Regions from separate parts of the Cellulosimicrobium sp. BMG9.23 genome, predicted to be linked through region 1. Evidence: predicted binding sites of a transcription regulator. Region 1 holds the regulator's gene; each other region holds the start of a gene.

Region 1 (7,084 bases):
GTTGGCACTGGGGGCACTGACGCCGGCGACGGATCGACGCACCGTCGTCGGACGTCCGCGAGTCGACGACACGCGAGTCCGCGTGGCGGCAGAACGGGCAGTGCATGACGGCTCTCCTCGACTGGGTCCCCGGCACCTCGCAGGGCGAGGGCGGCGCGACGAACGTATGACGCCGCCCCACGACGGTGCAACACGCCGACGCCCGACGACACCCGACGACACCCGACGACGCAGCAGATGCGGGAGCTGAGCGGAGCCTGGAGACGCAGAACGGGGGCGACCGTTGCCGGTCGCCCCCGTCGGGACGCCCCCGTCCCCATCTCGCGCGCGACTCGCCTCGCGCGCGCCGACGTGCTCACGGGTCGCGGCTGACCGCGGACCCCGCCTCCTGCCCGGCCCCCCAGCCCGGCGAGTGAGGTGACACTAACTTAGGGCGACCTAAACCTGGAGCGCAACCCCAGGCGCACAGGCGGACGCCTCCGGGGGCGTGTCGTAGGTCACACCGGCGACACGGCTCACGCGTCGACCGGGAGCAGCAGCCGCTGTCCGGCCTGGAGGCCCGACGACGGCAGGCCGTTGAGCTCGACGATCCGGGCCACGACGTCGCGCACGTCCTCGCCGGGCGAGGCGAGGGCTGCGGCATGGTCCCACAGGGTCTCGCCCGCCGCGACCACGTGGACCCGGACCTCCTCGGGCTCCCCCGCCGAGCCCGCGACGGCGCTGCCCACGCGGGCGCCCAGCACGACCAGGAGCGCCAGGAGGGCGACCAGGACGATCCGCCCTCGCAGCGTGAGCCGCAGCGGTGCGTCGGGCGAGACCTCGTCGCGGGGCCTCGTCCCGCCGTGCCCGACCCGGGCGCGCTGGCTCTGCTGCCCGAGCCGGGCGCGCCGGCCGTACCGGCCGCGCTGGGTGCGCTGGTCGCCCAGGGCTTCGATGCCGCTACACGTCACACTCGTCATCACTACCTCCGTCCCTCGCCGGCGCCGGAGCGCCTTCCCCGGTCGCTCCGACCCGGCGAGGTTGCGTCGTCGACCCGATGCCGGATCGAACACCTGTGCGTAGAACACCTGTACGAAGGTCTACCACGATCCGCCCACGGAGTCGAGACATGCTCGAACAGATGTTTGATTCGTGGTGCGCTCTCCCCTAACCTGGGACCAGGTCGGTTCGCCGGACATGTCCACGACAGGTCTGGCCCGGAACGCCTCCCGCCTGGGACGACGCACCGGATCAGGTCGACCGGTGCCCCGGCCGCGCCGTGGGCACCACCGACGAGGAGAGCGGCGTCAGGTACGGAGTGCAGGATTTCTCCGGCCGGGGCGTCGACCGCGAGGCGACGAGGGCGGAGACCACGATGGCGGGACGAGGCAGGGACACGAGTGCGGGGCTCGCCGAGGTGCGCGAGCTTCCTGACGGCACGGCGGGCAGCGACGGCCTGACCCCACGACAGCGCCTGGTCCTCGACACGATCCGCTCGTGCGTCGAGCAGCGCGGCTACCCGCCGAGCATGCGGGAGATCGGTGAGGCCGTCGGCCTGACGAGCCCGTCCTCGGTCAAGCACCAGCTCACCACGCTCGAGCGCAAGGGGTACCTGCGTCGGGACCCGAACCGTCCGCGCGCCATCGAGGTCGTGCAGCCGGACAGCGGCCGCCGTGCCGCTCCTTTGGTCCGCGTCGCCGACGAGCAGGTGCACGACGAGGCGCACCCTGCGCCGTCGTACGTCCCCGTGGTGGGCCGGATCGCCGCGGGCGGGCCGATCCTCGCCGAGCAGGTCGTCGAGGACGTCTTCCCGCTGCCGCGCCAGCTCGTCGGCGACGGCGAGCTCTTCCTCCTGCGGGTGCAGGGCGACTCGATGATCGACGCCGCCATCTGCGACGGGGACTGGGTCGTCGTACGTCGGCAGAACGTCGCGGAGAACGGCGAGATCGTCGCCGCGATGATCGACGGCGAGGCGACCGTCAAGACGTTCAAGCGGGGCGACGGGCACGTCTGGCTCGTGCCCCACAACGCCGCGTACGAGCCGATCGCCGGCGACGACGCACAGGTTCTCGGGCGCGTGGTGTCCGTCCTGCGCAGCCTCTGATCGCGGGGCTGCCCGGATCCTCGCGGGCCGTCGCAGCCTGAACGGCCCCGCGACGACGGGCCGGTGATCCCTCGCCGGGGATCACCGGCCCGTCGTCGTGCGGTGCTCCTACAGGCCGAACTGCCGCGCGACGGCGCGCAAGGACTCCGCCGAGCTGCGGAGACCGGCCAGCTCGGCGCCGGAGAGCGGGACCTCGACACGCTCGCTCGCGCCCCGGCGGTCGATGAGCGTCGGCAGCGACAGGCACACGTCGTCGATCCCGTAGTCACCGTCCAGGAGCGTCGAGACGGGCAGGAGTCGGTGCTCGTCGCCGAGGACCGCCTCGATGATGCGGATCCCGGCGAGGCCGACGGCGTAGTTCGTCGCGCCCTTGCCCTCGATGATCCGGTAGGCGGAGTGGACCACCTCGTGCGCGATCTCCTCGCGCGCGTCCTCGGACAGCGGAGGGTGGCCCGCGATCCCGGGCCAGTCGAGCAGGGGGACGCCGCCGATCGTCGCCGAGCTCCAGAGGGGGATCTCGCTGTCGCCGTGCTCCCCGGCGATGTAGGCGTGGACGTTCTGGACCGCGACGCCGCAGTGCTGCGCGACGAGGAAGCGCAGGCGCGACGAGTCGAGCACGGTGCCGCTGCCGAACAGGCGTTGGGGCGGCAGGCCGGAGAACTTCAGCGCCGCGTAGGTGACGATGTCGACGGGGTTCGTCACCATGACGTAGACGGCGTCCGGCGCGACCTCCACGAGCCCCGGGAGGATCGTGCGCATGAGGCCGATGGTGCCCTCGGCGAGGTCGAGGCGCGTCTGGCCCTGCTTCTGCTTCGCCCCCGCCGTCACCACCACGACGTCGGCGCCCGCGCACACCGCGACGTCGTCGGATCCCTCGACCTTCGCCATCGGCATGAACTGGATGCCGTGCTGGAGGTCGAGCACCTCGGCCTCGACCTTGGCCCGGTTGACGTCCAGCATGGCGACGGTCCGGGCCGCACCCCGCATGAGCGCCGCGTACGCGAGAGTCGACCCGACGGCTCCGGCCCCGACGATGGCCAGCTTCGTGGTCCGCGCTCCTGCCCGCGAACCCTGGCCTCCACGGCTCTCGTCACGGGTGGGCAAGGTGGTGCCAGCGTCGCTCATCGCGCCTCCGTCTCGTGGTCTTCGCTCAGCCTAGGGCGGCGAGGCGCCTCAGCGCAGCGGCAGCGACCTCGCGGTCGGTCGTCTGCCAGAAGCCAGGCATCGAGCGCGTGAGGAACGTGCCGTAGCGCGCCGTGACGAGCCGGGGGTCGAGGACCGCGACCACGCCGCGGTCGGTCGTCGAGCGGACGAGGCGCCCCGCGCCTTGCGCGAGCAGGAGCGCCGCGTGCGTCGCGGACACCTGCATGAAGCCGTTCCCCCCGGCGGTCTCGACGGCGCGGGCGCGCGCCGAGCGCACGGGGTCGTCGGGCCGGGGGAACGGGATGCGGTCGATGAGCACGAGCTGGCACGACGGGCCGGGGACGTCCACGCCCTGCCACAGGGACAGCGTCCCGAAGAGGCACGTCGCGGGGTCGTCGGCGAACTCGCGCACGAGCGTGGGCAGCTGGTCGTCGCCCTGGCACAGGACGGGGACGTCGAGCCGCTCGCGCATCGCCTCGGCGGCGGCGACGGCCGCCCGCCGCGACGAGAACAGGCCGAGCGTCCTGCCACCCGCAGCCTCGACGAGGGCGGCGATCTCGTCGAGCTGGTGCTCGGTCGCAGCCTCCCGTCCGGGTGTCGGCAGGTGCTTCGCGACGTAGAGGATGCCCTGGCGCGGGTAGTCGAACGGGCTGCCGACGTCGAGGCCCCGCCAGGACGGCGCCTCCTCGCCGTCCGACGCGCCCCCGCCCAGCCCGAAGGTGCGCGCGACGGCGTCGAAGGCCCCGCCGAGGGCGAGCGTCGCGGACGTGAAGACCCCGGTGCGCTCGGTGAGGAGGTGGGTCCGGATGAGACCTGCGACGCCGAGCGGCGCCGCGTGGAGCCGGCTCGCGCCCTCCCCGAACCGGTCTGCGGTCCAGCCGCCCTCGCCCGGCCGCGAGCACCAGAGCACGTCGTGCCCCGTCGGGTCGCCGGCCATGCGCTCGGCGACCTCGAAGAGCTGGAGCATCGCCGACTGCGCCATCTTCAGCCCGGTGTCCGGCGTGGCGGGCTTCTGGACGCCCGTCTCGGGCTTGAGCCGTGAGAGCACCTCGCGGGCCGCGTCGCGGACGGCCGCGACGGCGTCGCGTGCGCCGTCGGGCAGCCCGTCGGGGAAGCGTTCCGCGGGCAGGGCGCCGACGACCGTGCCGAAGGCCGCGGAGGCGGCGTCGAGCGCGTCGGTCGTGGCGCCACCGTGCCGGCGCGCGAGGCGCGCGGCGCCCTCGATGGCGGGGACGGAGAGATCGACGGTCGCGGCCGCCGTCACGCGGTCGGCGAGCTCGTGCGCCTCGTCGACCACGAGCACGTCGTGCTCGGGCAGCACGCCCGGCGAGCCCATCGCCGCGATGCCGAGCATCGCGTGGTTCGTCACGACGACGTCCGCCTCGCGGGCCGCGGCCCGCGCCTTGTCCGGGAAGCACTCCGCGAGGAGCGGGCAGCGCTGGCCGAGGCACTCGAGCGCGGTCACCGAGACCTGGCGCCACGCCTTGTCGCTCACGCCGGGGACGAGGTCGTCCCGGTCACCGGTCGTCGTCTCCTGCGCCCACTCGCGCACGCGCACGATCTGTTCGCCGAGCGACGGCGCCGCGCGACCGTCCGCACGCGCCGGCGGGTGGTCGGTCGCGCCGGCGGTCTCGCCGGGCAGGTCGAACAGCGTCGGCTCGTCCGTCGGGTAGCCGCCGGCGACCTTGTGGACGCACACGTAGTTGTGCCAGCCCTTGAGCAGCGCGATCGAGGCCGGTCGGGGCAGCTCCGCGCCGATCGCGTCCGCGACGAGCGGGAGGTCCCGGGTGATGACCTGGCGCTGGAGCGCGAGGGTCGCGGTCGAGACGACGACGCGCTCGTCGGTCGCGACCGCGTGCCGCACGGCGGGGACGAGGTACCCGAGGGACTTCCCCGTGCCGGTGCCAGCCTGGACGACGAGGTGCTCACCGCTCCCGATCGACCCGGCGACCGCACCGGCCATCGCGTGCTGCCCGTCGCGGCGCGCGCCGCCGAGCCTCCCGACGGCGAGGTCGAGCAGCGTGTCGACGTCCGGCACGCCGGCGAGCGTCGCCGCGTCACGGGCTGCCGCGTCAGGAGAGGGCGGGGCGTCCGCCGCCGCGGTGTCCTCGGTCGGACGGTTCGTGGCGGGCGAGACGGGAGGCACCCGACGAGTCTACGGTCGGGCACCGACGAGGTCCGGCCCGGCCGGCAGCGCTGTGGACGGGCGGCTGTGGACGACCGGCCGTGGACGACGCACGACGGCGCAGCACGGCACCGGAGTGCCGTGCGGCGCCGCTGGCGGTCCGCGCGCGTCGAAGGCGCTCAGGCGTTCGCGACCGCCCCCGCGAGCTCGGCCGCGAGCGCCTCGGCGACACGGCCGCGCAGGAGCGTGCCCTCGGGCGTGTGCTCCTCGTGGTCGATCTCGCCCTCGGTGTGCACGCGGTGCACGAGGTCGCCGCGGTGGTAGGGCACGACGACGTCGATCGTCACGTCGGGTCGCGGCAGCTCGTCCGCGATGAGCTGCCGGAGCTCGTCGATCCCCGCTCCCGTGTGCGCCGACACGACGACCGTGCGGCGCTCGCGCCGCCGGATGTGGTCCACGACCTCGGGGTCGGCGACGTCGGCCTTGTTGAGCACGACGACCTCGAGGACGTCCTCGACGCCCGGGATGTCGGCGAGCACGTGCCGGACCGCGGCGATCTGGCCCTCCGGGTCGGGGTGCGACGCATCGACGACGTGCAGCAGCAGGTCGGACTGGCCGACCTCCTCGAGCGTCGACCGGAACGCCTCGACGAGCTGGTGCGGGAGCGCGCGCACGAAGCCGACGGTGTCGGCGAGCGTGTACACGCGCCCGTCCTCCGTGCGGGTGCGCCGGACCGTCGGGTCCAGGGTCGCGAAGAGCGCGTTCTCGACGAGCACCCCCGCGCCCGTGAGCGCGTTGAGGAGGCTCGACTTGCCCGCGTTCGTGTAGCCCGCGATGGCGACCGAGGGGATCTCGTGGCGCTTGCGCGACGACCGCTTGGTCTCGCGGCCCGGGGCCATGGCCTGGATCTCCCGGCGCAGCTTCGCCATGCGGTTGCGGATGCGCCGCCGGTCCAGCTCGATCTTCGTCTCACCGGGACCGCGCGAGCCCATGCCCGCGCCGGCGCCGCCGACCTGTCCACCGGCCTGTCGGGACATCGACTCGCCCCAGCCGCGCAGGCGCGGCAGGAGGTACTCGAGCTGCGCGAGCTCGACCTGGGCCTTGCCCTCCCGCGACTTGGCGTGCTGGGCGAAGATGTCGAGGATCAGCGCGGTCCGGTCGACCACCTTGACCTTGACGATGTCCTCGAGCGCGCGGCGCTGAGAGGGCGCCAGCTCGCCGTCGATCACGACGGTGTCCGCGCCGCTCGCGGCCACGACGTCGGCCAGCTCCGCGGCCTTGCCGGACCCGAGGTACGTCCCCGGGTCGGGCTTCGCGCGGCGCTGGATCACGCCGTCGAGCACCTGGGAACCGGCGGTCTCGGCGAGGGCCGCCAGCTCGCGCAGCGAGATCTCGGCGTCCTCCGCGCTCGCGGCGGCGCCCTCCTCGCGCGCGTCGTGGCTCGAGCTCCACAGCCCGACGAGCACGACCTTCTCGAGCCGCAGCTGCCGGTACTCGACCTCCGTGACGTCCTGGAGCTCGGTGGAGAGCCCGGCGAAACGGCGCAGCGACGCGCGCTCCGCCAGGTCGAGCTGCTCGCCGTCGTGCTCCGCGTGGACCGTGCCGCCCTCGGCGCGCGCCGTCCCGGCCCGAGCGAGCACCCGCGCCACGACGTCGCTCGCGATGTCCCGCGTCGCGTCGGTCGGCTCTGGTCGGGCCGACGTGGGGTTCGCTGGGGTCTGGGTCATGTGCCG
Region 2 (7,084 bases), on a different contig from region 1:
CGACCTTCCGGTCGTCCCACTCGGCGTTCCGCTCGGGTCCGGGGACGTGGCGCGGCACGCCGATGCGCGAACCCACCTCGAGCTCTCCGAGCGGCGTCCACCCGTCATAGGTGAGGAACGGGTGGTTCGCCGTCGCCTCGATCTCCTTGCCGGACGCGAGCCGCATCCGGAAGACGGGCTTCACGCCCGTCGGGAACACGTGCGTGAGGTGCCGGCGCACGTACTGCAACCGGTCGTTGAGCGCCCACACCGGGACGTCCTTGGCGTTGAGGGCGAAGAGCTCCCCCATCGTCGTCTCGGCACCCGTGTCCGCACGCAGGATCTTCGTGTCCTCCGTCAGGCAACCCGACTCACGAAGGTCGCTCATCTGCGGCTTCTTGTCGCCGCGCTGTTCAGGACCACGGTTCAGCTGCGAGATCGCGATGACCGGCACCTCGAGCTCCTTCGCGAGCAGCTTGAGTGCGCGAGAGAACTCCGAGACCTCCTGCTGTCGCGACTCGACGCGCTTGCCGGAGGACATGAGCTGGAGGTAGTCGATGACGACGAGCTTGAGGTCGTGCCGCTGCTTGAGCCGCCGGCACTTCGCGCGGATCTCCATGAGCGACATGTTGGGCGAGTCGTCGATGAACAGCGGCGCCTCGGCGACCTTGCCCATCGTGCCGGCGAGCTTCTGCCAGTCGCCGTCGTCCATCTTGCCGGAGCGCATGCGCGTCAGCGGCACCCGTGCCTCGGCGGCGAGCAGACGCATGGTGATCTCGTTGCGGCTCATCTCCAGGGAGAAGATGACGGACGCCATCTGGTGGTGCACCGCGGCATGTGTTGCGACGTTGATCCCGAGCACGGAGTTGTGCGTCGGCACCATCGACCGACCCGCCAGGTACAGGTGGGAGGGGTGCTCGACCTCGACGCAACGCACCGGCACCGACTCGACCCGCCGCACGTCGACGACGAAGCGCGACGTCAGCCTCGCCGTACCCGGGCGCCGCCGCTCCTTGTGGGCGAGGCGCTTGCGCTCCAGCGCGAAGACGTCGTCATCTGTCGTGAAGGTGATCGTGTAGGCCGTCGATGACGCCTCGCTCCGACCCTTCACCGCCCTCGTTGACCAGCCCGTGCGATAGCCGAGCGTGTGCACCAGCTCCCGCGTCTCGGACGCGAGGCGCTCGTTCGTCAGCGTGATCTGCACGCTGCCCGTGGGATCCACCGTCCCGTCCGCGTCCAGGAGGCCCGCCAGCAGCTCTCGTCGCTGGGCCTCACTGGCCCGCAGGTACGGCTCCGGAATGCGCGACGTCGCCGCCTCACCGAGGGCACGCAGCTGCTCGTCGGTCGGCTCCGTCGAGTAGCCCAGGCCCTCGATCCGCATCGCGATCTCGGGATCGGCAGAGGTGAACTCTGCCCGACGTGAGCTCCCGTCACCCAGCCAGACGCCCAGCGCGTAGGGGTGGATCGGCAGCTCGGCCTTCGGGAGATCCAACGGGCCAGCCGTCGCGACCGAGTGGTTCACCCGCCGTTCCGCCGTCGCGCACCGCACCGTGGCGGCGAGCTCCTCGGTCGTCCTCACCGACGAAGACGGTGTCTCGCCACCGCGCACCACGCGACGCTGCGCACGGGTCGAGGTCACCCACTGGTGCTGCGCGTCCGCGACGATCACGGTGCCGTCGTCGAGCTCGACCTCGTAGCACGGGCGGTCGACCATCACCTCGGTGGCGGCGACGACCCGCGTCGGCGCCCCGTCGGCCGCGACGAGCAGGTCACCGACCGCGACGTCGCCCATCGTCGTCCAGCCGGACGGCGTGGGGAGCGGCGTGTCCAGGGCGAGGGCCTTGCCGATGGCCGGACGCGCCGCGACGACGATCATCTGGCCCGGATGCAGGCCGTTCGTCAGCCGGTCGAAGTCGGAGTAGCCGGTCGGCACGCCCGTCATGCCCTCGCCACGCCCCTGCGCGGCCTCGATCTCGTCGAACGTCGGGCCGAGGATGTCGGACAGCGGCGCGTAGTCCTCGGTCGTCCGGCGCTCGGTGACGGCGTAGACCTCGGCTTGGGCGTTGTTGACGATCTCGTCGACGTCGCCGCCGTCGGTCGCGTACCCGAGCTGGACGATGCGCGTCCCGGCCTCGACGAGGCGGCGCAGCACGGCCCGCTCGCGCACGATGCGTGCGTAGTACCCGGCGTTGGCGGCCGTCGGGACGCCGGCCATGAGGTCGTGGATGTACGGGGCGCCGCCGATGCGCTGCAGCTCGCCGCGCTTCGTCAGCTCGGCCACGACCGTGATGGCGTCGGCCGGCTCACCGCGCCCGTAGAGGTCGATGATCGCGTCGTAGACCAGCTCGTGCGCCGGGCGGTAGAAGTCGTTGCCGCGGATCTGCTCGATGACGTCGGCGATCGCGTCCTTGGAGAGCAGCATGCCGCCGAGGACGCTCATCTCGGCCGCGACGTCCTGAGGCGGCGTGCGGTCGAACCCGGACGACCGGGATCCCCCGTAGCTCTCCTCGAGCTCGTCGATCGACATGCGCCCCTCGTTCCCCCGGGGACACGGCCCTCTCGGGGGCGCCCCGGGCATCGCCCGCGTCGTACACGTGTTCTACAGCGGGCCACCCACACGACTGTCCCGGTGGCCGCACCTCCTGTTCCCGACAGGCACGACCCCGCGACACTAGATCCGCCTCCGGAGCACCGCAAACGTGCCTGTGCACAGGCCGGTGGACAGACAGGGGGCAGCCTGTGGACACAGCCCCTCATGCTGTGCACACCCGGTGGACAACCATGTGGACAACGAGGGGATCTCCCTGTGTACAGGACCCCGCAGCCCGCCTGACCAGCCGTTTCATTACCCTCAGGGGTGTGGACGAAAGAAAGTTCGACGACACGCCGACGACACGCCGATCGCTCCTCGACCGGCAGATCCTCGCCCTCGCCGTGCCGGCACTCGGCGCCCTCGTCGCGGAGCCGCTCTTCGTCCTCGTCGACTCGGCCGTCGTCGGACACCTCGGCACCGCGCAGCTCGCCGGGCTGTCCCTCGCCTCGACTCTCCTCGTCACCCTCGTCGGCCTCTGCGTCTTCCTCGCGTACGCGACCACCGCGGCCGTCGCTCGACGCCTCGGCGCCGGCCAGGAGCGCGAGGCCCTGCAGTCCGGCGTCGACGGCCTGTGGCTCGCGCTCGGCCTCGGGATCCTGCTGGCGAGCCTCCTGTGGATCACCGCGCCCTGGGCGGTCGGCGCGATGGGCGGCACCGGAGACGTCGCGGAGCACGCCGTCGTCTACCTGCGCTGGTCCGCGTTCGGCCTCCCCGGCATGCTGCTCGTCCTCGCCTCGACCGGCGTCCTGCGCGGCCTGCAGGACACCCGCACCCCCCTGTGGGTCGCCGCCGGCGGCGCGACCGCCAACGCCGTGCTCAACGTCGTCCTCGTGTACGGGGTCGGCCTGGGGATCGCGGGGTCCGGCATCGGCACCGCGGTGGCCCAGCTCGGCATGGGCGCGATTCTCGTCGCGGTGGTCGTGCGCGGTGCCCGACGGCGCGGCGCGGGTCTGCGCCCCGCGGCCGGTGGCATCTGGGCCAACGCGCGCGCGGGCACCCCGCTCTTCGTCCGCACCCTCTCGCTGCGCCTCGCGATCCTCCTCACCGTCTTCGTCGCCACCGGCCTCGGCGAGGTCACCCTCGCCGGCTACCAGGTCGTCGCGTCCGTCTGGGGACTCGCCGCGTTCGCGCTGGACGCGCTCGCCATCGCCGCGCAGGCGCTCGTCGGCCACGGCCTCGGCGCCGACGACGTCCCTCGCGTCCGCGCGGTCCTGCGCCGCACGCTGCAGTGGGGTGTCGCGGCCGGGGCCCTCCTCGGTCTCGTCATGGCAGCCGGCGGCTGGTGGTTCGCGCTGCTCTTCACGTCGGATCCCGACGTGCGGACCGCCGTCGCCCTCGGCATGGCCGTCTGCGGCCTGCTCCTGCCCATGGCCGGCTGGGTGTTCGTCCTCGACGGTGTCCTCATCGGCGCCGGCGACGGCCGCTTCCTCGCCTGGGCCGGCATGCTGACGCTCGTCGTCTACGTCCCGGTCGCGCTCGCCGTCCGGCACTGGGCGCCCGACGGCGCAGCGGGCCTCGCGTGGCTCTGGCTCGCTTTCGCGGGGGTCTTCATGGCCGCGCGCGCCGTGACCACGGGCCTGCGCGCCCGCGGCTCCCGCTGGATGGTCACCGGCACCGCCTGACCCGCGAGGTGTCAGCACCCCACGGGTCCCTGAGCCTGCGCAGCGCTGACAACCCTGAGGGCCCTCGAGCTGTCAGCACCCCACGGGTCCAGAGGCCGGTGCAGCGCTGACAACGCGCTCGCCGGATCAACGCAGCACGAAGGCCCGGCCCCTCCGGAGAGGGACCGGGCCTTCGACGTCCGAGCCCGAGGGCTCAGAGGTACCGCTCGATCAGGCAGCGACGACCTTCACCGCGACGGTCGCGGAGACCTCGGGGTGCAGGCGGACGGAGACGGTGTAGTCCCCCGTCGACTTGATCGGCTGACCGATCTCGATCTTGCGCTTGTCGACCGACGAGCCGGTAGCGGCGACCGCGGACGCGATGTCCGACGTCGTCACGGCACCGAAGAGACGACCGGCGGCGCCGGCCTTCGCCTCGACGACGACCGGCTTCGACTGCAGTGAGTCACGGATCGCCTTCGCGTCGTCGAGCGACGCGATCTCGCGGGTCTTGCGCGCCTTGCGGATCGCGGAGACCTGCGACTCGGCACCCTTCGACCACGGCGTGGCGAGCTTGCGCGGGACGAGGTAGTTGCGGGCGTACCCGTCCTTGACCTCGACGACGTCGCCGGGCTCACCGAGACCGGTGACCTCGTGCGTCAGGATCAGCTTGGCCATGAGTTCTTCCCCTTCCCGCTCAGCGAGCCGTCGACGTGTACGGCAGCAGAGCCATCTCGCGGGCGTTCTTCACCGCACGAGCGATCTGGCGCTGCTCCTGGACGGAGACGCCGGTCACGCGACGCGCGCGGATCTTTCCGCGGTCGGAGATGAACTTGCGCAGCAGCGCCGTGTCCTTGTAGTCGACCGACTCGATCTTGGCCGACTTCAGCGGGTTGGACTTCTTCTTGGGCTTGCGCACCACAGGCTTTGCCATGGTGTTGCTCCTCTACAAGGTGCGATCTGCGCCCTGGCCGCTCACGCGGCGTCGGGCACCAGATGTCGGGTGTTCTGGGTGAGGCGAACGGTCAGAACGGGGGCTCGTCCGAGAACGAACCACCGGACGACGCGGGGCCTGCCGTGGCCCACGGGTCGTTCTGCTGCTGACCGCCGCCGGAAGCGCTGAATCCGCCACCGCCGGAGGCTCCGCCGGAGCCTCCGAAGCCGCCACCGCCGCCGCCACCGCCACCCGAGCGCTGGGCCCGGGTGACCTTCGCGGAGGCGTAGCGCAGGGACGGACCGATCTCGTCCACCTGCAGCTCGACGACGGTGCGCTTCTCTCCCTCACGGGTCTCGTACGAGCGCTGGACGAGACGGCCCTGCACGATGACGCGCATGCCCTTCGTCAGCGACTCCGCGACGTTCTCCGCGGCCTCGCGCCAGATCGAGCAGCGCATGAACAGCGTGTCGCCGTCCTTCCACTCGTTCGACTGGCGGTCGAAGGTCCGCGGCGTCGACGCCACCGTGAAGTTGGCCACCGCTGCACCCGCGGGGGTGAAGCGCAGCTCCGGGTCACCCGTGAGGTTCCCGATCACCGTGATGACGGTGTCACCTGCCATGGCCTGCTCCTTCGTGGTTCGTCGGTGTCGTCGGCGTCGTGTCTCGACTCGTACGATCTCTCGCCGCTCGCGCGTCGGCCCATCCCATCACGCGGCGCCCACACGCGCTACGGCGTGGGGACGACCCGTGGACGAGGACCGAGAGGGGGGTGCGGGGAGGGTCAGCGAGCGTCCGTGCGCAGGATCTTGGTGCGCAGCACGACCTCGTTGAGGCCGAGCTGACGGTCCAGCTCCTTGGCGGTGTCGGACGTCGAGGTGAAGTCGACGACCGCATAGATGCCCTCGGACTTCTTCTTGATGTCGAACGCCAGGCGGCGACGACCCCAGATGTCCACCTTGTCGACGGTGCCGCCGTCGGTCTTGATGACCGACAGGTACTTGTCGAGCGACGGGGCGACGGTGCGCTCCTCGATCTCGGGGTCGAGGATGATCATCAGTTCGTACTGGCGCATGCGGGTAACCCACCTCCTCTGGTCTTCGCGGTCACGGTCCATCCGTGACAGGAGGGTTGTCATGCACTGCTGTGCGCTCTCGCGCACCTGCTGCCCGACGACGTCGCTCGCCCAGGTGGGCGTGCGGCAGCGCGGACAGCAGCTCCCCAGGCTACCCGCACGGAGCGGGGCCCGGGAAATCGGTGGGCTGCAGGACCGACGGCGTCAGCCGCCGCCCCCGCCGCCGCCGCCGTTGTTGCCGCCGCCGTTGTTGCCCCCGCCCTCGCCGGGTTCCTCCGTGGGCGGCGGCTCGGTGGGCTCGGGCTCGGTCGGTTCCGGCTCCGGCTCCGGCTCCTCGGTCGGCTGGGTCGCCGGGTCGGGCCCCTTCGACACGACGATCGAGATCGTCGAGCCCGGTGGCACCTCGGCCATCGCCGACTGGCTCAGCACGTACCCGCGCGGCTGCTGGTCCGAGAACTCCTCGGTGACCCGCACCTTGAGCCCTGCTGCCTGGAGCGCCGAGCGCGCGGCGCCCTGCTCCATGCCGACGACGCCCGGGACGGCGACGTTCTCCGGCTGCTCGACCGGCGGCGGCTCCTCCGTCGGTTCCTCGGTGGGTGTCTCCGTCGGGGTCTCGGTCGGGGTCTCGGTCGGCTGCGGCTTCTTCGGCGGGGTGTACGCCGGGAACTCCTGGACGGGCATGTTCGCCGTCGCGGCCTGCATGTACGACGTCCACGCCTCGACCGGCCACGTGCCACCCGTCATCGCGGGGTCTTGCCACGTCGCCCACTTGCCGAACGGGGTGATCGACTCCTGCGCACCGTCTTCCGCGCCCGACTGGTACAGCCCGACGACGGTCGCGAGCTGCGGGGTGTATCCCGCGAACCACGCCGACTTGTTGTCGTTCGACGTGCCCGTCTTGCC
Region 3 (7,084 bases), on a different contig from region 1:
GGCGGTCCACCGACCTGGCTCCTGACGGCGTCCTCGCCGCGCTCGCGCTGCTCCCTGCCGCACGCGCCGAGGTCGAGGGGCTCGAGGCGGGCCTGCTGTTCACCGCGCGCAGCGCGGGCCTGACCTGGGCCCAGATCGCCGACGCGACGGGATTCAACTCCCCCCAGGCGTGCCAGCAGCACTACGGGCGTCTCACGGCCAGGCGTGGTGCCGCCTCGTGACCCACGACTCGGCCACCGACCTCCTGGTCCTGCACGCCGTGCGGATCCTCGGGTTCGCCGACTCCGCCGCGATCGCCGGCCGCTTCGGGCTCGACCCGGCGGTCACGGTCGACCTGCTCCGGGACGCCGCGGCGCGCGGCTGGGTGGACCACGCCGCCTTCGCGGGCCTGGAGGGCTGGTCGCTGATCGGCGCCGGCAGGGCCGAGAACGAGCGTCGCCTGGCGGCGGAGCTCGCGAGCACCGGGGCGGGCGACGAGATCCGTGCGGTGTACCGCGAGTTCCTGCCGCTGAACGCGAGGCTCCAGCGTGCCTGCACCGACTGGCAGCTGTACCCCGCCGCGGGCGACCGGCTCGCCGTGAACGACCACACCGACCCCACCTGGGACGGCCGCGTCCTCGACGAGCTCGACGCGCTCGCGCAGGCCCTCGCGCCGCTGGTCGCCCGCCTGCGGTCCGTGCTCACCCGGTTCGGCGGGTACGACACGCGGTTCTCCGGTGCGTCGGAGCGTGCCCGCGCAGGGGACGGTGGCTGGGTCGACCGCACCGACGTCGACTCGTGCCACCGGGTGTGGTTCGAGCTCCACGAGGACCTCGTCGCGACCCAGGGTCTCGACCGCGGCGTGCACGCCTGACGTCGGCATCGAGACGGGCATGCGGCGGGCAGGGGTCGGTGCGGTCGGGGGACGGGGTGGTCAGGGGACGAGGGTCGCGAGGTCGTCGACGACCTCGACGCCCGGCAGTCGACCGAGCAGCGCGCCCGGCAGGAGCAGCTTCGAACGGCGCACCCCGCTGCCGATCAGCGCGAGCTCACCGTCGGTCGCGACGCGCGCGTCGACGAGGACCCGCCATCCCTCGGGCAGCCCGACCGGCGTGATGCCGCCGTACTCCATGCCGGACTCGGCCGTCGCGCGGTCGGTCGGCAGGAACGACGCCTTGCGCACGTCGAGGAGCTTGCGGAGGCGCGTGTTGACGTCGGCGCGCGTGTGCGCGCGCACCACGGCGGCGGCGACGCGCTCGTCGCCCGCGCGCGAGCCGCCCACGACGACGCAGTTCGCCGACGCCTCGACGGGCAGCGCGAACGTCTCGTTGAGGGTCGCGGTGTCCGCGAGGCCGGGGTCGATCTCGGTGACCGCCACCAGGGCGACGACGTCGGGGTCGACGTCGGCCCAGCGGCGCAACGCGTCCGCCGTCACGGGTGCGACGAGGTCGAGGTGGTCGAGAGCGGGCTCCCAGCGCAGGGAGCCGAGCGTGGGCAGGGCGGGGGCGTCCATGGGTCCTTCCGGTGGTCGGCAGAACGGCGCGGCGTCCGGCCGGAGGGCGGTCATGCGGCGGCGGTCAGTCCTGCGCCTGGTGCGTCACGGTCAGGGTCGCGCGGGCGAGCGTGCGGAACAGCGCGTTGAACGCTACCGCGGTCGGCGTGGCGTCGGGGCCGAGTCCCGCGGTGTCGGCGAGCGAGTCGACGTCGAGGGCGTGCACGGCGAACACGTAGCGGTGCGGACGGTCCCCGGCGGGCGGCGCGGCGCCGGTGTAGCCCGGCTCGCCGCCGTCGTTGCGGACCTGGAACGCGCCGTCGGGCAGGCCGGAGCCGTCGGGGGCGCCGGCGCCGCTCTCGAGCGACGTCACGGTGGCGGGGACGTCGGCGACCGTCCAGTGCCAGAAGCCGGCGGGGGTCGGGGCGTCCGGGTCGAAGCACGACACGACGAACGAGCGCGTGCCCTGCGGGGCGCCGGACCACGCGAGAGCGGGGGACCGGTCGCCCTCCGCGGCGACGTGCGCGGCGGGCATGGGCTCGCCGTCGGTGAGGTCGGTGCTCGTGAGCGCGAAGGACGGCACCGCGGGGAGGCGGTCGTAGGGGTCGGGGGCGGTCGGACGGGAGTCGAGGTCCACAGAGGTCATGGCCACATCGTGCCGAACCGGACGGTCACAGGCATCTCGCGGAGCGCGGCGCCGGGTCCGGAGAAGAGTGAGGCTCAGGTGGAGGTCGAGGGTTCGGGGACCACGCGGAGAACATTCGAGCGGTGGTCGAGGGTTGACGAGGAGCATTCGGACGAAGGCGACGACCCGCCCCTGCGGAGTTGACAGGGTCGCCGGGGCGGTCGAACACTGGAGATGTTCGAACATCTGTTCGAACTCGGCTTGTCCCCCTGGGACGGCGCGGTGAGCACGAGCAGGACCTGGAGGCGAGATGACCGTCCTCGCCGATCCGGCCGAGCGCCCGACGCCTCCGGTCGGCCCGACGGCTCCGGCCGCAGGCCGGGCCGATCGCGCCGCACTGGCCCGGGCCGCCCTGCGCCGGGCGGAGGAGCGGGCCGGCGTCCGCCACCACGACCGCCGTCGCCCTCTCGCGACGCCGCCCCTCGCTCCCGTCACGCCCGTCGCCGTCGTCCACGACCGCGCCACCGACGTGCGCACCGCCGTGCCCGACGGGCGCACCGACGCGCGGACCGTACCCACCGTGCCGGCGGTGCGCGTCCCGCCGCGCGAGCCGTCGCGGACGACGGCGCCCGACGAGCGGTCGTGGCCCGTGCAGGACGCGCTCGCGCCCCTCCTGCCCACCGGCGCGCTCCAGCGCGGCACGGTCCTCGCCGTGCGCGGCTCGACGAGCCTGCTGCTCGCGCTCGTCGCGGGCGCGTCGGCGGCCGGGGCGTGGACGACGGCGGTCGGTCTGCCCGACGTCGGGCTGCTCGCCGCCGCGGACGCCGGCGTCGACCTCGGCCGCCTCGCGCTCGTGCCGCACCCGGGGCCGGACGCCGCGGTCGCCCTCGCGGCGCTCGTCGACGGGATGGACGTCGTGGTCGTCGGACCGGCGGCGACGCTCGTCGACGCCGACCGTCGTCGCGTCGTCGCGCGGGCGAGGGAGCGCGGCACGGTGCTCCTCGCCGCGACCACGTGGCCCGGGGCGCACGTCGCGCTCACCGTGACGGGCGGGGCCTGGTCGGGCGCCGACCACGGCGCGGGCTGGCTCCGTCGCCGCACGCTGCACGTCGAGCGCGCGGGGCGCGCGGGCGCGGCGCGGCCGGTCCGCCTCGAGGTCGAGCTGCCGCTCGGCCGCCGGGACTGGCCCGCGTACCTCGTCGAGCGCGACGGCGCGACGGCGGACCCCGCGGACCGGCGGACGGCCGACGACCAGGTCGCCCTGACGCAGCGCACGGACCGGCTGAGGCTCGTGGGATGACCGGCCGCCCGACCCGTGGGCCGCGCCGGGCCTCCGAGCAGGCCGGGCAGGCCGCGACCGACGTGGGCAGGGCGCCCACGCGCACCGCCGCCCTGTGGGTCCCGGACTGGCCCGTGCTCGCCGCGATGGCCGTCCGCGAGATCCCCGCGCACGTGCCGGCCGCGACGCACGACGGCCGCCGCGTCGTCGCCGTCTCGGCCACCGCGCGGGCCGCCGGGGTGCGCCGGGGGATGCGGCGCCGTCGGGCCCGCGAGTGCTGCCCCGAGCTCGAGCTGCTCGACGTCGACGACGCGCGCGACGCCCGCGAGTTCGAGCCCGTGGCGCTCGCGGCGGAGTCCGTCGTCGCCGGGCTGGAGATCACCCGGCCGGGCCTGCTGCTCCTGCCCGCCGCCGGCGCGAGCCGCTACCACGGCTCCGACGCCGCGCTCGCGGAGGCGCTCGTGGCGCGCGTCGTCGAGCGCACGGGCCACGAGGCGCAGGTGGGCGTCGCGGACGGCATCCTCGCGGCGGTGCTCGCCGCGCGCTCGTCGGTGACGGTGCCGCGGGGCGAGGCCGCGGCGTTCCTCGCGCCGCGCCCCGCGTCCGACCTCGTCCACGTCGCCACCCGGCCCGACGTCGCGGTCGCGGTCGCCGAGCTCGTCCAGCTCCTCGACCGCCTCGGCGTCCGCACGCTCGGCGCGCTCGCCGCCCTGCCCGCCGCGACCGTCGAGGGGCGCTTCGGCGAGACCGGCGCGTGGGCGCACCGCCTGGCGCGCGGCGAGGACCTGCGCCCGCCCGCCCGTCGGCGCGTCGAGGCGGACGTCGCCGTCGCCACCGAGCTCGACCCGCCCGCCGAGCGCGTCGACGTCGCGACGTTCGCCGCGCGCCGCCTCGCGGAGGACCTGCACGACCAGCTCGTTACCCGGTCCCTCGTCGCCGGGAGGCTGCGCATCACCGCGCGCACCACCGAGGGCGACGACCTCGAGCGCACGTGGCGCCTCGACGGCCCGACGGGCGTCCTGAGCCCGGCCCGCATCACGGACCGGGTGCGCTGGCAGCTCGAGGGCTGGCTCACCACGTCCTCGCTCCGGGCTGCCGGGCGGTCCGGCGGTGCCGCCGCCGTGCCCGACGGCGCACCCCTCGCGCGCCTCGCCCTCACCGCCGAGGAGGTCGTCCCGGCGGGCGCCGAGCAGCCGCGCCTGTGGGGCGCGTCCAGCGGCGAGGACCAGCGTGCCCACCGTGCGCTCGGTCGCGTCCAGGGGCTGCTCGGCGGCGACGCCGTGCTGCGCGCGCGCGTCCAGGGCGGCCGCGACGCGACCGACCGCGTCCACCTCGCCCCGTTCGGCGAGGACGTCGCGCTCCCGCGCGACCCCGCCCGGCCCTGGCCGGGCGCGCTGCCCAGCCCGGCGCCCGCCGTCGTGCCCACCGCGCCGCAGGACGTCGTCGTGCTCGACGACGCCGCGCGCCCGGTCGTCGTCGACGCGCGCCTCGCGATGAGCGGCGAGCCGGCGACCGTGCGGTGCCCCGCGGACGAGGCGACCGGGACGGACCGGCGGGCGCCGGAGAGGACGGACCGACCGCTGCCGGAGGGCGCGGGGGAGGAGCGCGTCGTCGTCGACTGGGCCGGGCCGTGGCCCGTCGCCGAGCGGTGGTGGACCCCCGCGCCCCGCCGCCGCGTCCACCTCCAGGTGCTGCTCGACGACGGCCGCGGGCTGCTGCTCGCGAGCACGCGCGGTCGCTGGACCGTCGAGGGGGTGTACGACTGATGGCCGCCCGCCCGCCCGCCCGTCCAGGAGCCCGGTACGCCGAGCTGCACGCCCACTCCGCGTTCAGCTTCCTCGACGGCGCGTCCCATCCCGAGGAGCTCGCCGCCGAGGGTGCGCGCCTCGGGCTGTCCGCGCTCGCGATCACCGACCACGACGGCCTCTACGGCGTCGTCCGGTTCTCCCAGGCCGCCGCGAAGGTGTCGCTGCCCACCGTCTTCGGCGCGGAGCTGCACCTGCCGGTCCCGGCCGGCTCCGGCGTGCCCGGAGAGGCGGCCGGAGGCCCGGTCGGGCGCGGGGCGCAGCGCGGGAGACGCGCGCCGTCGGGCGCACCGGTGCTCGACCCGCCCACCGGCGTGCCCGACCCGCGCTCCACCCACCTGCTCGCCCTCGCGCGCGGGCCGCAGGGCTACCGGAACCTGTCGCGCGCGATCGCCACCGCGCACCTCGCGACCGGGACCAAGGGCGCCGCCGACTACCGGCTCGAGGAGCTCGGGCACGAGGCCGACGGGCAGTGGCTCGTCCTCACCGGGTGCCGCAAGGGCGCCGTGCGCCGGGCGCTCGTCACCTCCGGGCGCGCGGAGGCCCGTCGCGAGCTCGACCGGCTCGTCGCCGTCTTCGGCGCCGGGAACGTCGCCGTCGAGATCACCGCCCACGACGACCCGCGCACCGCCGACCTGCACGACGCGCTCGCCGACCTCGCCGCCGACGCGCGGCTCCCGCTCGTCGCGACGACCGCCGCCCACTACGCCCGGCCCCGCGACGCCGACCTCGCAGGGGCGCTCTCGGCCGTGCGCGCCCGGTCGTCGCTCGACGACATGGACGGCTGGCTGCCCGGCGCCCCCACCGCGCACCTGCGCTCCGCGGCCGAGATGCTGGCGCGGCACCGCCGGTACCCGGAGGCGGTCGCGACCGCGGCGGCGCTCGGCGACGAGTGCGCGTTCGACCTGAGCCTCGTCGCACCCCGGCTCCCGCCCTACCCCGTGCCCAAGGGCCACACCGAGGCCACGTGGCTGCGCGAGCTCGTGCGGCGCGGGGCCGAGGGGCGGTACGGGCCACGTCCCCGGCCCGGCGAGAGCGAGCGCGTGCCCGGCGCGTGGCGGCAGATCGACCACGAGCTGAGGGTCATCGAGGACCTCGAGTTCCCCGGGTACTTCCTCGTCGTCTACGACCTCGTCGAGTTCTGCCGGGTCAACGGCATCCTCGCCCAGGGCCGCGGGTCCGCCGCGAACTCCGCCGTCTGCTACGCGCTCGGCATCACCGCCGTCGACGCCGTGAAGCACGGCCTCCTGTTCGAGCGCTTCCTCGCGCCCGAGCGCGACGGCCCGCCCGACATCGACGTCGACATCGAGTCGGAGCGGCGCGAGGAGGTCATCCAGCACGTCTACGGGAAGTTCGGCCGCACGCACGCCGCGCAGGTCGCGAACGTCATCTCCTACCGTCCCAAGTCCGCCGTGCGCGACGCCGCGCGGGCGCTCGGGTACGACGTCGGGCAGGCCGACGCCTGGAGCAAGTCCATCGAGCGCTGGGGCTCCCTGCGCGGACCGGACCCGTCGTCACCGGCGGCGGACCGCGCGGCCAAGGAGCGGGACATCGCGACGAAGACCGCCGAGAAGGACGCGCGCGTCGCGGCGCTCTGGGGTCCTGGTGTCGATGAAGCCGGTCGCCCGTCGGGGTCACCTGGGAGGGAGGTGGGGGTGGCGCGCGCGGCCTACCATCCGCGGGCCTCGTCCCTCGGCCCGCTCCCGCCAGACCCGACCACGGCCGCGCGCGCCACCCCCACCTCCCCACGCACCGGCACCTCCCGGGACGGCGCCTCGCGCGACGACGGCCTCACCTCCCCACGCACCGGCACCTTCCGGGACGGCGCCTCGCGCGACGACGGGGCCACCTCGGCGTCGGGCGTCGCCACCGGGGCCACGCCCGGTGGGCGCGGTGAGCGGCCG
Region 4 (7,084 bases), on a different contig from region 1:
TGTGCGCGCTCGGCGGAGACGGCGCCGATGGCGACGGTGCGCCTGCTGCTCTTCGGTATTCGGAGCTCTCGCGCCTCATCGCCGGCGTGAGCCAGAAGATGCTCACGCAGACGCTGCGCTCCCTGGAGCGCGACGGCCTCGTCACCCGCAAGGTCACGCCCACCGTCCCCGTCACCGTCGAGTACGCGCTCACCGATCTCGGCCTCTCGCTCCACCGGACCGTGCGGCAGGTGCGGCTCTGGGCGCAGGAGAACATGGACGACGTCCAGGCGCGTCGCGAGGCGTACGACGCCGACGCCCCCGAGCGCTCCGTCGAACGAGGCGACGACCGGTGACTGTCGACGCGGTAGGCGGCCAGGGGAGACCAGGTCGCCAGGGTGAGCTCCGTGGTCCTCGACGACCGACACCATCCCACCAGGAGTCACGGTGACGGGCGGTGCGGACGCGCCGTCGTCCCTGGGTCCCGACTGGGTGCTCGGGGACGACGGCCTCTTCTTCCGGCGCGGTGCGCGCGTCGTCCTGCTCGACGACGCGGACCGCGTCCTGCTCGTCCGAGGGCACGACGTCGACCAGCCCGAGCGGTCGTGGTGGTTCACCGTCGGCGGCGGGATCGAGGAGGGCGAGGACGACGCCGCGGCGGCCTTGCGCGAGGTCCGCGAGGAGACCGGGATCGCGCTCGACCCCACGGCTCTCGTCGGGCCGGTCTACACGCGCAGCGCGGTCTTCGACTTCTACCGGCAGCACTGCCGCCAGGACGAGGTCATCTACCTCGCGCGGCTGCGCGGTGAGGTCCTCGCGGGCGAGGAGCTCAGCCGCGACGGGTGGACGGACGTCGAGCTCGACGTCGTCGACGAGATGCGGTGGTGGGACCTCGACGAGCTCGCGCGCGTCGAGATCGAGGTGTTCCCGGAAGGGCTCGTCGACCTCGTGCGGCCGCTGCTGCGGGGCTGGGACGGCGTGACCCGGCATCTCGGGCTCGCGCGCGAGCACTGACGCCGCGGCGGGCAGGACGCGGCGAGGTCGCCGGGGTCAGGCGCGGTCGAGGCCCCCGGGGTCAGGCGCGTCGTGCCGCGACGCGCCACACGATGCCGCCCAGCAGCAGGCCGAGCCCGAGCAGCCCGCCGCCGATCGCGACGATCCACAGCAGCACCGTGCCGCCCACGGTCGCGAAGAACTCGCCGAAGCGCCATCCCTCCGTGACGACGAAGGACTCGGCCCCCGTGTCCTGGGGGGTCGCGACCGACACGGTGCACGTCCCGTCGCCGGTCGCCGTGAACTCCGCGACGGTCTCGGCCGACGTCGTGCCCACGTCGGACGACCCGGTCACGGCCGGCGCGTCGACGAGCAGGGAGATGCCGTCGCACGTCACCGTGACGTCGTCCGCGGCGAACGCCGCGTCCCCGGGGCCGCCGACCGCCCACACCGTGTAAGGCTCTCCGTCGGCGACCACGACGTCCGCCTCGCCGGGCACCGCACCGGACGCGATCGCCGCCGAGCCCGGTGACCCCCCGCTCTCGACGACGCCCGTCGGGATCGCGCGCAGGAACAGGGTCACGCCGAGCACGCCCGCGACGAGCGCGCCCACGAGCACGACGGCGCCCGCGACGATCAGGACGGTCGCACCGCGGGGCGCGCGGCGTGGCGTCCGCGCCGCCGGCGGCGGGCCGCCCCACGCCGGGGCGGGGGAGCCGAACGGGGGACCAGACTGTGCGGCGGGCGGGTACGTCACGCCGGCGACCCTACCGGCCGACGTATCATCACCCCTCGTGACGATCACGATCGGGGTCCTCGCCCTGCAGGGCGACGTGCGCGAGCACCGCGCCGCGCTCGAGTCCGCAGGTGCCCGCACCGTCGGCGTGCGCCGACCCGAGGAGCTCGCGCAGGTCGACGGGCTCGTGCTCCCCGGGGGCGAGTCGACGACCATCGACAAGCTCCTGCGGATCTTCGAGCTCGACGAGCCGCTGCGTGCCCGCATCGCCGAAGGGCTGCCGGTCTACGGCTCGTGCGCCGGCATGATCCTGCTCGCCGACCGCATCCTCGGCGGCACGGCCGACCAGCGCACGATCGGCGGGCTCGACGTGACCGTGCGGCGCAACGCGTTCGGCCGTCAGGTCGACTCGTTCGAGACGGACCTCGCCGTCGCCGGGCTGCCCGGGGACGAGCGCTCGGTCCACGCGGTGTTCATCCGCGCACCCTGGGTCGAGGACGTCGGACCGGGCGTCGAGGTCCTGGCGCGCATCCCGGACGCGAGCACGCCGGGGATCCCCCACGCAGCCGCCGGTAGGATCGTCGCAGTACAGCAGGGATCGCTGCTCGCCACGTCGTTCCACCCGGAGATCTCCGGCGACGCGCGCGTGCACGAGCGGTTCGTCCAGATCGCGAAGGGGTAGGAACGCATGTCAGGGCACTCCAAGTGGGCCACCACCAAGCACAAGAAGGCGGCCATCGACGCCAAGCGCGGCAAGCTCTTCGCGAAGCTCATCAAGAACATCGAGGTCGCTGCCCGCACCGGCGGCGGTGACCTGGCCGGCAACCCGACGCTCTTCGACGCCGTCCAGAAGGCGAAGAAGTCGTCCGTCCCGAACGACAACATCGACCGCGCGGTGAAGCGTGGGTCCGGCGAGGGCGCCGACGCCGTCGACTATCAGACGATCATGTACGAGGGCTACGGCCCGAACGGCATCGCCGTGCTCGTCGAGTGCCTCACCGACAACAAGAACCGGGCCGCGGCCGAGGTCCGCACCGCGTTCTCGCGCAACGGCGGCAGCCTCGCCGACCCGGGCTCGGTCTCGTACCTGTTCTCGCGCAAGGGCCTCGTCGTCGTGCCGAAGGGTGACGGCGTCACCGAGGACGACGTGATGCTCGCCGCGCTCGACGCGGGCGCCGAGGACGTGACCGACCAGGGCGAGGTCATCGAGGTGCTGTGCGAGGCGAGCGACCTCGTCGCCGTCCGCACCGCCGTCCAGGACGCCGGGATCGAGTACGACTCCGCCGACTCCGTGTGGCACCCGTCCATGGAGGTCGAGGTCGACGCCGACGGCGCGCGCAAGATCCTGCGCCTCATCGACGCGCTCGAGGACAGTGACGACGTGCAGAACGTCTATGCGAACTTCGACGCGTCGGACGAGGTCATGGCGGAGCTCGAGAACGACGACTGACGTCTCGCTCGACCGGCAGGTCGGTCGACGGCAGTCGTGGTCGGGAAGGCCGGACGGGCGGGGTGCGCGCGGTCTACCATCCGCGCCCTCGTTCCTCGGGCGCTCCCGCCAGGCCCACCACGACCGCGCGCACCCCGCCCGACCGTCCCGCGTCCGGCCGGCGGTATCCGGGGGGCATCTGCAGCCCACGGTCCGCCGATCGCCGGTCCGCCTGGTCGTCCGGCTCGCCGGCAGCGTGGCTCGCGGGAAGGGGCGCTCCGTCGTGAAAGGGTGACGGGGTGCGCGTGCTCGGAGTGGACCCTGGACTGACCCGGTGCGGCGTGGGGGTCGTGGACTCGCGGCCCGGGCGCAAGGCGGAGATGGTGGCCGTCGGGGTGCTGCGGTCGGATCCCGAGCTCAGCGTGGACCTGCGGCTGCTGCGGATCTCCGAGCGGATCGACGCGTGGCTCGACGAGCACGTGCCCGACGTCGTCGCGGTCGAGCGGGTCTTCGCGCAGCACAACGTCGGGACGGTCATGGGGACGGCGCAGGTCGCCGGGCTCGCGATGGTCGGCGCCGCGCGGCGCGGTGTGCCGGTCGCGCTGCACACGCCGTCGGAGGTGAAGGCTGCGGTGACGGGGAGCGGGCGGGCCGGCAAGGAGCAGGTGCAGCGCATGGTCGCGAGCATCCTCGGGCTGGCCGAGCTGCCGAGGCCCGCCGACGCCGCCGACGCGCTCGCGCTGGCGATCTGTCACCTGTGGCGACCCTCCGGTGCGCTGCAGGGCGGGGAGCGGCACGAGCTCACCCCCGCCCAGCGCGCGTGGGCGGCCGCCGAGCGCACGGCGCGCCGCACGCCGAGATAGCGACCACCCGTCGAGGTAGCGATCCCCGGCACGGTCGGCACGTCGTCGTGCACGGTACGTCGCTACGTCGGTGGCGCGACGCCCGGGCGGGTCCCGTGTCGGTCGGGCGGGGCGTGGGCGCGCCTTGCTAGAGTGACCGCGGTCGTACGGGTGTTCGACGACCGCCCCCTGTCCAGATCTTGATCCGACCGACGGCTCGTGCGGGCCCGACGGAGAGGAGCCCCGGTGATCGCGTCGCTGAGCGGGACGGTGGCGAGCGTGCAGCTCGACCGGGCGGTGCTCGAGGTCGGGGGCGTGGGGTACCTCGTGCACGCGACGCCCGCGACGCTCGCGACGCTGCGCGTGGGCGAGGCCGCGCGGCTCGCCACCAGCCTCGTCGTGCGCGAGGACTCGTTCACGCTCTTCGGCTTCGCGGACGACGACGAGCGCTCCGTCTTCGAGACCGTGCAGACCGTGAGCGGGGTCGGCCCGCGTCTCGCGCTCGCGATGCTCGCGGTGCACACGCCCGACGTGCTGCGGCGCGCCGTCGCGGGCGCGGACATCGCCGCGCTCGTGCGCGTCCCGGGCATCGGGAACAAGGGCGCCCAGCGCATCGCGCTCGAGCTCGGCGACAAGCTCGGTGCGCCGACCGGGGCCGATGCACCTGCCGCAGGGTCCGCGGCCGGCGCGGCGGCCGCCGCCGAGGACCGGCGGGACCAGGTCGTCGAGGCCCTCGTCGGCCTCGGCTGGAACGTCAAGGCCGCGGACGACGCGGTCGCGACAGTCCTCGCCCAGGCCGGGGTCGACGTCGTCGAGGCCGCCGACGTGGCGGGCGCCCTGCGCGCCGCGCTGCGCGTGCTCGGCGGGCAGAGGGGCTGACGATGGCGGACTTCGACCGGGTCGGGGCGGGCGCGTACCCCGAGGACGGCTTCACCTCGGAACGCATCGTCGCGGCGGGCGCCGACGACCTCGAGCGCGCCGCCGAGGCCGCACTGCGCCCCCGGCGGCTCGAGGAGTTCGTCGGGCAGCGGGTCGTGCGCGACCAGCTGTCGCTCGTGCTGGAGGCGGCGCTCGCGCGGGGCAGCGCGCCGGACCACGTGCTGCTCTCCGGGCCGCCCGGGCTCGGCAAGACGACCTTGGCGATGATCATCGCGGCCGAGCTCGGCGCCTCGTTGCGCGTGACCTCGGGGCCGGCGATCCAGCACGCGGGCGACCTCGCCGCCGTGCTCTCCTCGCTCGAGGAGGGGGAGGTGCTGTTCATCGACGAGATCCACCGCCTCGCCCGGCCCGCCGAAGAGCTGCTCTACATGGCGATGGAGGACTTCCGCGTCGACGTGGTGGTCGGCAAGGGCGCGGGCGCGAGCGCGATCCCGCTGAGCCTGCCGCCGTTCACGGCGGTGGGCGCGACGACGCGCGCGGGCCTGCTGCCCGCGCCGCTGCGCGACCGGTTCGGGTTCACGGGTCACCTCGACTTCTACTCGGGAGAGGAGCTCGAGCGTGTGCTGACGCGTTCCGCCGGGCTCCTCGGCGTCGCGCTCCACCCCGACGCGGCCCACGAGATCGCCGGCCGTTCGCGCGGCACGCCCCGCATCGCCAACCGCCTCCTGCGCCGCGTGCGCGACTGGGCGCAGGTCCGTGGCGACGGCAGCCTCGACCTGCGCGCCGCGCGCGCCGCGCTCGAGGTGTACGAGGTGGACCCCATCGGGCTCGACCGGCTCGACCGCGCCGTGCTCACGGCGCTGTGCACCCGGTTCAACGGCGGCCCGGTCGGGCTGACGACGCTCGCCGTCACGGTCGGCGAGGAGGCCGAGACGGTCGAGACCGTCGCCGAGCCCTACCTCGTGCGGGAAGGGCTGATCGGACGGACGCCACGGGGTCGCGTCGCGACGCCGGCCGCGTGGGCGCACCTCGGGCTGACGCCACCGCGCAACGGTGGGACGCTCTTCGACGGCTGACGGCTGACGGCTGACGGCTGACGGCTGACGGCTGACGGCTGACGGCTGACGGCTGACGGCGGGGCCCGCGCTCGCACCGGTCGCGGAACGCTCGTGACGGCCGTCACAGGACGGCCCGGGAAGGGCCTAGACTGGACGGACCTGCGGGGAACTCCACGACCGAACGGCTCGTTGGGGAACCGTGCGCGCGCGCCTAGACTGCCGCGCAGAACCCCGCCGACGAACAGGACACGTGAGACCCCGTCATGGATATCAGCTTCATCCTCATCCTCGCCCTCGCGGCCGGTGCGATGTTCCTCATGACCAGCCGCACCCGCAAGCAGCAGCGCGAGGCCCAGAACTTCCGCTCCGAGCTCGCTTCGGGCCAGGAGGTCATGACGGGTTCGGGGATGTTCGGCACGATCGTCGACGTCGACGAGGAGGCGGACATCATCACCATCGAGTCCACGCCCGGCGCGCAGACCCGTTGGCTGCGCGCAGCGATCGCCAAGCGCGTCGACACGCCCGTCGAGGAGGAGGTCGAGGAGGAGTCTGCCGAGGGCGAGGAACCGGCCGCGCCGGCCGCCGCGTACGGCAGCGCGGCTACCATCTCCTCCGGCTCGTCGAAGGACGACGCCGACGACCTCGTCGTCCCCGACGACCTGTCCGGCCTCACCGACGAGCAGGCGGACAAGGACCGCGACCGTCGCGACGAGGGCACGGACAGCAAGTGACCACCCGCCGGCCGCACGCGCGGCCGGACTGACGCGATGGGCCCTCGGGCCCATCGCACTCGCACGAGAAGAGACGGACAGTTGGCCACCAGCAGCACACGAGCGAGGCCCGTACGGACCCTCGTCTTCCTGGGCGTCCTCGTGGTCGCCCTCTTCGGGAGCCTCTTCGCGGGGACGAAGCTCGACCCGCAGACCGCCGACGACCCGGGCGGCGCGAGCCTCACCCCGGGTCTCGCGCTGGACCTCGAGGGCGGCACGCAGATCATCCTCGAACCCGTCACGACCGACGGTTCCGAGGTGACGCCCGAGGCGATCAACGAGGCGATCAACGTCATCCGCCAGCGCATCGACGCGCAGGGCGTGTCGGAGTCGGAGATCACCCGGCAGGGTTCGGGCAACATCGTCGTCGGCATCCCCGGTGAGCCGAGCCAGGAGAC

The links. Region 1 encodes LexA, which represses DNA repair genes until DNA is damaged. Its sites were predicted from a motif close to TCGAACANNTGTTCGA; they were not measured.
Positions count from the first base shown of each region.
Region 2: AC4H2G_RS04615 (replicative DNA helicase) is a predicted target of LexA. The motif match lies at 2,566-2,581, and genes of this name have one in related genera.
Region 3: imuA' (DnaE2-dependent mutagenesis accessory factor ImuA') is a predicted target of LexA. The motif match lies at 2,335-2,350, and genes of this name have one in related genera.
Region 4: ruvA (Holliday junction branch migration protein RuvA) is a predicted target of LexA. The motif match lies at 4,143-4,158, and genes of this name have one in related genera.

Region 1 covers NZ_JBZGBZ010000010.1:138,048-145,131, reverse strand. Annotated here, with positions in the region: gene nrdR (transcriptional regulator NrdR) at 1-106, opposite strand, end outside; gene AC4H2G_RS18325 (LysM peptidoglycan-binding domain-containing protein) at 516-959, opposite strand; gene lexA (transcriptional repressor LexA) at 1,355-2,083, shown strand; gene AC4H2G_RS18315 (L-lactate dehydrogenase) at 2,192-3,208, opposite strand; gene AC4H2G_RS18310 (ATP-dependent DNA helicase) at 3,234-5,372, opposite strand; gene hflX (GTPase HflX) at 5,531-7,078, opposite strand.
Region 2 covers NZ_JBZGBZ010000003.1:64,535-71,618, reverse strand. Annotated here, with positions in the region: gene AC4H2G_RS04615 (replicative DNA helicase) at 1-2,506, opposite strand, end outside; gene AC4H2G_RS04610 (MATE family efflux transporter) at 2,761-4,194, shown strand; gene rplI (50S ribosomal protein L9) at 4,405-4,851, opposite strand; gene rpsR (30S ribosomal protein S18) at 4,871-5,107, opposite strand; gene AC4H2G_RS04595 (single-stranded DNA-binding protein) at 5,199-5,729, opposite strand; gene rpsF (30S ribosomal protein S6) at 5,891-6,181, opposite strand; gene AC4H2G_RS04585 (transglycosylase domain-containing protein) at 6,386-7,084, opposite strand, start outside.
Region 3 covers NZ_JBZGBZ010000006.1:43,922-51,005, forward strand. Annotated here, with positions in the region: gene AC4H2G_RS10960 (DNA-binding protein) at 1-221, shown strand, start outside; gene AC4H2G_RS10965 (transcriptional regulator) at 218-853, shown strand; gene AC4H2G_RS10970 (YbaK/EbsC family protein) at 914-1,492, opposite strand; gene AC4H2G_RS10975 (YbhB/YbcL family Raf kinase inhibitor-like protein) at 1,557-2,117, opposite strand; gene imuA' (DnaE2-dependent mutagenesis accessory factor ImuA') at 2,407-3,396, shown strand; gene AC4H2G_RS10985 (DNA polymerase Y family protein) at 3,393-5,141, shown strand; gene AC4H2G_RS10990 (DNA polymerase III subunit alpha) at 5,141-7,084, shown strand, end outside.
Region 4 covers NZ_JBZGBZ010000008.1:205,528-212,611, reverse strand. Annotated here, with positions in the region: gene AC4H2G_RS15665 (winged helix-turn-helix transcriptional regulator) at 1-335, shown strand, start outside; gene AC4H2G_RS15660 (NUDIX hydrolase) at 427-993, shown strand; gene AC4H2G_RS15655 (hypothetical protein) at 1,055-1,729, opposite strand; gene pdxT (pyridoxal 5'-phosphate synthase glutaminase subunit PdxT) at 1,767-2,390, shown strand; gene AC4H2G_RS15645 (YebC/PmpR family DNA-binding transcriptional regulator) at 2,397-3,158, shown strand; gene ruvC (crossover junction endodeoxyribonuclease RuvC) at 3,437-4,000, shown strand; gene ruvA (Holliday junction branch migration protein RuvA) at 4,226-4,858, shown strand; gene ruvB (Holliday junction branch migration DNA helicase RuvB) at 4,861-5,934, shown strand; gene yajC (preprotein translocase subunit YajC) at 6,180-6,647, shown strand; gene secD (protein translocase subunit SecD) at 6,729-7,084, shown strand, end outside.